Regions from separate parts of the Mesorhizobium sp. BR1-1-15 genome, predicted to be linked through region 2. Evidence: predicted binding sites of a transcription regulator. Region 2 holds the regulator's gene; the other holds the start of a gene.

Region 1 (3,409 bases), on a different contig from region 2:
CCGAACACCGCGATGTCGCCGCCCTCACCCCTCTTCAGCAAGTCGACCTCCCGCGGCAGGTCGCCGCTGACCACTGTCGTGCCCTCCCATCGCGAGGCCTTGAGCCTGTCGCTCGGCACCACCTTCCTCGCCTCGACGATGCGCTGGGCGAAAGCATAGAACGGGTCGCGCGGATATCTCTTCGCCGCATTGCCCCAATGGGTGAGGTAGCCTTCCTCGGCCATCTTGCGGCTCAAGAGGATGGTATCGATGCCGGCGAAGACGGCGTTGAAGTCCCGCTTCAGCTCCTCGTCCCAGGCGCTGTCGTCGCCCCATTCCCAGAGCTGCCAGCGATGATCCCCGGCGGCGCCGACAAAACCGTCGACCGACATCTGCATCTGGAGGATCAGCTTTTTCATTATGGTTCTCCCAGTCAAGGGCCGAGCGGCTCGTTTTACCCGTCCGGCCGGCACGGTTGCCGATGGTTTACATTTGGAACTATTGACCTGAGATGAAAACGATGTCAATAGTAAAGCGATTTAAAAATGGAACCATACACATGTCGACACAGGACCGGTCTGGCTGCCCCATCAACCTGTCGCTCGAACTGCTCGGCGACCGCTGGACGCTGCTCATCATCCGCGACCTGGTCTTCGCCGGAAAAAAGCACTTTCGCGAATTCCTGCAATCCGATGAGGGCATTTCCTCGCGTACGCTGGCCGAGCGCCTCCAGACATTGCAGGACGAAGGCATCCTCACCCGCAGCGGTGATCCCACACATGGCCTGAAGGCGATCTATCGCCTGACCGAGGCCGGCGTCGACCTTGTGCCCGTGCTGGCCACGCTCGGCGCCTGGGGCAGCAAGCACCGCAAGGCCGACGATGATCTGGCAAGGATCGCCGATAAGCTCGCTGCCGACGGCGAGCCGGCGCTGGAGCGCCTCAGGCAGGCGCTGCGGGCGGAGCATCTCGGTTGATGGATGTCGCCAAGGCGGCCTCGCGGACAACGACCCGCACAGGCAACGCGCCTCAGAAAGCGCGTCACGGCCCTCTGTTCGGAATAGCGCAAAAACAAGCGATTGGAGCGGTTGCGTGATGCATTGCAGCACGCCGGCGGCGAGCTATGGCGTGCGCAATATGTCGGCGCCCGCCTGCTCATCGAACAGCACGGCGCAGCCGCACTGCAGCGCGACTTCACTCAGCGCATTCGCGACCGTTTCGTCGGCCGAGACGAAATCGCCGGTCAGCACCCGCAATTCCTCCACGGCCTTGGCCATCGAAACCAGCCGCCCCGCGGCGCGGTCGGTCGAGCAGGCGTTGACGACGCAAACCAGATCGATCATTTCAAAGTTGCCCATGCCAGCCTCCGCACGCGGCGCCCTTCGGCCGTCAACGCGATTGTGAGCGACAATGTTCCGGCGGATCGCGACCTCGCTTGACAGCGAGCAATGTTTGTTCTCTTTATGTTCCATACTCTACAACGTCGCGAGGAACCGGGGATGGAGCCCACCATCCTGCATGCCGATCTCGACGCTTTCTACGCCTCGGTCGAGCAGCTTCTCGACCCGTCGCTGCGCGGCAAGCCGATCGCGGTCGGCGGCGGCGTCGTGCTCGCCGCCTCCTACGAAGCCCGCGCCTTCGGCGTGCGCGGCGGCATGCCGGGGCGCAAGGCGCGCGAGCTCTGCCCACAGTTGATTTTCGTCGGCGGAAATTTCCGCGACTACCAGCGGCTCGGCGACGCCGCGATGAAGGTGCTCGACGATTTCACGCCGCTGGTCGAGCGCATCTCCATCGACGAGGCCTTCGCCGATGTCGCCGGTTGCACGCATCTGTTCGGCCAGCCGCGGGAGATCGCCTCGACCATTCGCCGCCGCGTGCGAAGCGAACTCGGCCTGCCGATCTCGATCGGCGTGGCGCGCACCAAGCACCTGGCCAAGATCGCCTCGCAGGTGGCCAAGCCCGATGGGCTGGTGGTGGTCGAGCCCGGCACGGAGATCGCCTTCCTGCATGACCTGCCGGTCTCCCTGATGTGGGGCGTCGGCCCGGCGACCAGCGCGCGGCTGGCCGAGATCGGCGTCCAGACAATCGGCGAACTGGCCAGGACGCACAGCGGCGCGCTGGCGCGGCTGCTCGGCCCTGCCGCCGGCGAAAAGCTTGCCGCCTTGTCGTGGAACCGCGATCCGCGCAAATTGGAAACACGTCGCCGCGCCCATTCGGCCGGTGCCCAGTCGGCGCTTGGCCGCAAGCCGGCACTGGAATGCGTCTACATCCCTGTCCTGCTGCATCTGGCCGACCGGGTCGCCAGCCGGCTGCGCGCCAAGGCGCGCCCCGGCCGCACGGTGACGGTGCGCGTGCGCTTCGCCGACCTCAGCGCCGTCACCCGCTCGATCACGCTCGACCAGCCGATCTCGGCGACGGTGATGCTGGCCGAGATCGCGACAGACCTGGTGCGGGGCGTGCTTGCCGATCATCCGCATGACAGGACGATTTCGCTGCTGGCGATCTCGGTCTCGCATCTGGAGGAAAGTGCCGAATTGCAGCTCGAACTGCCGCTCGGCCTCGCCGACGAAAAGCGCCGCCCCGGCACCAGGAAGGGCCTCGCACGCTTCGGCGCCGACCGCGCCATCGACAAGATCCGCGAGCGCTTCGGCAAACAGGCCGTCGACTACGGCACCGTGGCGCTGGAGGCGGCCCGCTCCGTGCCCGACGAGTTCAGGGAATTGGCGCAGAAGGAATTGTAAGCGGGAATGGCTGTCTGCGCTCCTCGAATGGCGCACACCAGTTGGCTTCAGAGCCGCATCGTGCCGAAGACCCGATCCCAGAACAGCGACGTCACGCCGAAATTGACATTTTCGTCGACATGATGATGCAGCGCGTGGCGGCGCTTCAGCGTGTAGAGATAGCTCGGATGAGTGGGATGCCAGTGATGGATCACATGGTGGATGCTGACGTACCATAGGTAGCCCAGCATCAGCCCGCAGCTCGCCGCGCTGGCGACCGCGAAATCCGAGACCATCCATACGGGAAAGAACGCGACAAGCGCATGCACGCCGAGGCTGAGCCAGGTCGGCGTGCCTACCGGACTGCGCTCCTCGACATGATGGCGGGCGTGCAGATCCCTGATCCAGGGAATGTGGTGAAGGACGAAGCGGTGCATGACGTATTCGATCAGCGTCCACAGACACAGGCACGCCAGCGCCGTCGCCAGCCAGCCTGGCGCGCTCTCTTCGCCGGCCTCGATAAGCCCGGCCACAGCCAGCAGGGCGATCGCCAGGGGGTAAACCACGAAGTCGCTGTAGTATCCAATGAGACCGAGTTCCATCGGAGCAAGCCTTCAACGCCGAAGAAGCGACAGATTGCCGAATGCGCGGGCGGGGAGCAACGCGGATGCGCCTGACATAGCGTCGCAATCACCTCGCGCAAGGTCGGCG
Region 2 (3,409 bases):
CGCGCAACTGCCCGGATTTGTAGTTGACGTGGTTGACCAGGATGACCGCGACCCGCTCGTCGATCAGTTCTTCTATGGTCGGCGCATCGACACCCTCGAGCCGCAGCACCGTGCCCGGCCGCGTCGAGGCAACGCCTTCGGCCATATAGAGATCGGTCGGAAAGCTGTCCCCCTCGGCGACGATGACTGACCTGTCCGGCCGCATCCCGAGTGCCGCATGCAGCACCTTGTAGATGTTGATCGAGGTGGTATCGCAGACCACCGTCTGGCCGGCGGCGGCCCCGATCAGGCGCCCGAGTTGGTCGCCGAGTTCGACCGGCATGTCGAACCAGCCGGCGGTGTTCCAGGCGCGGATGAGATCCTGCGCCCACTCCTGCGTGGCGGCCTTCTGCAGCTCGCCGAACACGGCGGGCGAAGCGGCGCCCAGCGAATTGCCGTCGAGATAGATCACCCCCTGGGGCAAGGTGAAGCGGTCACGCATGGCACGCAGCGGATCCGCGGTGTCCATTGCCTCGATCGCTGCGAGATCGGGAATTTTGCTCATGGTCGCGATGTTCCTCGGTGAGAAGAGCGCCCTGGAAACGGGCCGGCTGTTTTGCCGCCCGGGCAAGGGCTGGCCGCATAGAGGCGCAAGAACAGGGTGAACGCCCGGTTCGATCTTTGCTCGATTTCCGCCCGAGGCAGTTCCTCGAGCACCCCAACGATCCGGCGAACCTGGAGATCGCCGATCAAAAGACTGATGTAGATGTCGGCGGCTTCGGCAGGATCGTCACAGGCGATCAGGCCGGCCCGACTTGCGGTTCGAAGCAGGTCGCCAACAAGCGGCATTATGGTATTGCGGCCGAATTGCGCGATCGATTGGCCAAGCGTGCCTGTATCGTTGACGTCGCCGGCCGCGGCGCGATTGAGCGCCACCGCCTTGTCGCCCGTCACGAGGGTCAGCAGGACTGGCCCGAGCAAGTTCAGGGTTTTGAGCGGATCGCGCGCCTGGTGAAGGGCGTCCTCCAGCAGCTTCCTTGCCTCTCCCGCATTGGCTTCGATCAAGGATCGAAACAGGGTCTGCTTGTTGCCGTACCAGTTGTAGAGGGTTTCGTTCGAGGCCGATGCCCGCTTGGCGATAGCAAGCAGGGAGGCGCTCTTGTAGCCGGTTTCCCGGAGCACCGCATAGGCGGCCTCCTCTATCCGTTCGCGTCGCGCGGCCTGCTTCGGCGTGGTCATTGGTGTTCCTCTTCGAAAACCGTACATTATTATACGGTTTCGTCAAGCGAACGGGAAGCAAGGAGCGAGCGAACGCAGCCCATCGCGACCAGTGGTGGTGCCTCGTCGTTTTCCGGCAGGAAGTTGGCATTTTGGTTTCGTTTCGTTCACGAGCCGCAGGGGTTTCTAATCCGCCCAAACGCACCCCGCACCTGCCGGTCACCCAGCTTGCAGGCTTGTGCCAAGAGTGGAGACCGGTCGGGCCACAGGCCATTAACCAAAATAGTTTCAAAGGGCCCGGGAGCGCATTGACGACGGACCGCGCTGGCAGGATGCTGGCTGCGGGAGGGCATTTCGTTTCCGTCGCCTTAACAAATTCATTAAACTTTAAATGGTTGCGGAACACAACTGGAACAGATAGTGTTTGTTCTGGGTTTGTTTTCTGATTCTGGTTCCAGACCCTTCGTGCAATGCCTTTGGGGGCCGCCATGCTCACGCGCAAGCAACATGAACTCTTGATGTTCATCCATGAACGGCTGAAGGAAAGCGGCATTCCGCCGTCCTTCGACGAGATGAAGGAAGCGCTGGACCTCGCCTCCAAGTCGGGAATTCATCGGCTGATCACGGCGTTGGAGGAGCGCGGCTTCATTCGCCGCCTGCCCAACCGGGCGCGCGCGCTGGAGGTGCTGCGCCTGCCGGACTCGATCGCGCCGGGTCTTAACGCGGCAAAGAAGTTCTCCCCGAGCGTCATCCAGGGCAGCCTCGGACAGGGCAGCAGCCCTAGCCGGCAGATCAAGCCGGCGACGTCTTCGCGTCTGCCCGCTGTCGGCAATGACGACGATGCGGTTTCAGCGGTGTCGATCCCGGTCATGGGTCGCATCGCAGCGGGTGTGCCGATCGACGCCATCCAGCATCAGACGCATTCCATTTCAGTGCCGCCTGACATGATCATGGGCGGCGAACACTATGCGCTGGAGGTCAAGGGCGATTCGATGATCGAGGCCGGCATTTTCGACGGCGACACGGTCATCATCCGCAATGCCGACACCGCAAGTCCCGGCGAGATCATCGTGGCCCTGGTGGACGAGGAGGAAGCAACGCTGAAGCGCTTCCGCCGAAAGGGTGCTTCGATTGCGCTCGAGGCTGCCAATCCGGCCTATGAAACACGTATTTTCGGACCGGACAGGGTCAAGGTGCAAGGCAAGCTGGTCGGCCTGATCAGGCGCTACTGAGCGGGGTCGGCGGTGGGCTTTTCGGGTTTACGGTAAGGCGGCAGTCCCCTTGCCTCGCGTGAGAATTTTCGCTGTTCGTGCCAAGGCCGATATGGCCTGTCGACGGCAAAGCTGACCCGTGCCGGTGCCGTCGCCGATTGCCGGTCGAAGAAGACGGCGGCACTTCCCTTACGAGCGAGCTGCCGCTTGGTGATAACGAGAACCAGCGGATTGTGGCAGGGGTCGTAGCCCGCGGGGTCGTTGATGACGATCAGATCCGCATAGGAGCAGGCCCTCCAGGCGTCCTTGCGATCCTCCACCTGCGCGATGATCGCCCCCGAGGTATGCCGGGCCATGCACAGGCCCGTGAAGCAATAGAAAGGCGCTCCCGCCGGAAGTTGCGCGGGATCGAAGATGTCGAACTGTCGGTCTCCGCTGTCGAACAGTTCCGGCGCAACGATGGTTTCGGACTTCAGCGCGCGTTTCCAATTATCGACGGTGAATTCGTTCGGGCGCGCCCGGTTGATCGCGAGCTCGCCGCCGCCGATCGGCAACGCCACCAGGCGGGCATCCTCCGAAATCAGCACGTCCGGCGTGCGCGTGTCCGAGACGGTCAACAGGCCGGCGAGCGCGAAGGGAAGTGCCGCCAGCCGCAGCCATGTCGTGGCCATCGTCGCGATGACCAGGGCGATCGCCACCAGAAGGACGGATTGCTGCGAAATCAACCCGACCGCGTCGACCGGCGAGCGTTGCGAGATCCATCCTGATATGGCGATCATCGCGGCCAGTCCCTTGCCCATCAGATAAAGGGATGGTCCATCGAACCCGAACGGCATCAGCAGCGCGCTGGCAACCGCAAGGAACATCACGACAGAAACGATCGGCATGACGGCAAGATTGGCGAACAGGCTGAGCGGCGACACGCGCTGGAAATGCCAGATGGCGAAAAGCGCCGTGGCGCTTCCCGCGATAATCGAGGTCATCGCCAGCCCACCTGTCGC

The links. The regulator LexA, encoded in region 2, represses DNA repair genes until DNA is damaged. The targets are predictions, from matches to a motif close to TGTTCNNNNTGTGTTCNG.
Region 1: dinB (DNA polymerase IV) is a predicted target of LexA. The motif match lies at 1,432-1,449, and genes of this name have one in related genera.

The regions. Positions count from the first base shown of each region.
Region 1 is NZ_JAIUIF010000012.1:37,730-41,138, reverse strand. It holds gene LB541_RS19970 (dihydrofolate reductase family protein) at 1-398, opposite strand, end outside; gene LB541_RS19965 (winged helix-turn-helix transcriptional regulator) at 539-955, shown strand; gene LB541_RS19960 (hypothetical protein) at 1,100-1,336, opposite strand; gene dinB (DNA polymerase IV) at 1,478-2,719, shown strand; gene LB541_RS19950 (sterol desaturase family protein) at 2,767-3,300, opposite strand.
Region 2 is NZ_JAIUIF010000006.1:175,063-178,471, reverse strand. It holds gene kynU (kynureninase) at 1-544, opposite strand, end outside; gene LB541_RS13465 (TetR/AcrR family transcriptional regulator) at 541-1,218, opposite strand; gene lexA (transcriptional repressor LexA) at 1,686-2,429, shown strand; gene LB541_RS13455 (ComEC/Rec2 family competence protein) at 2,423-3,409, opposite strand, start outside.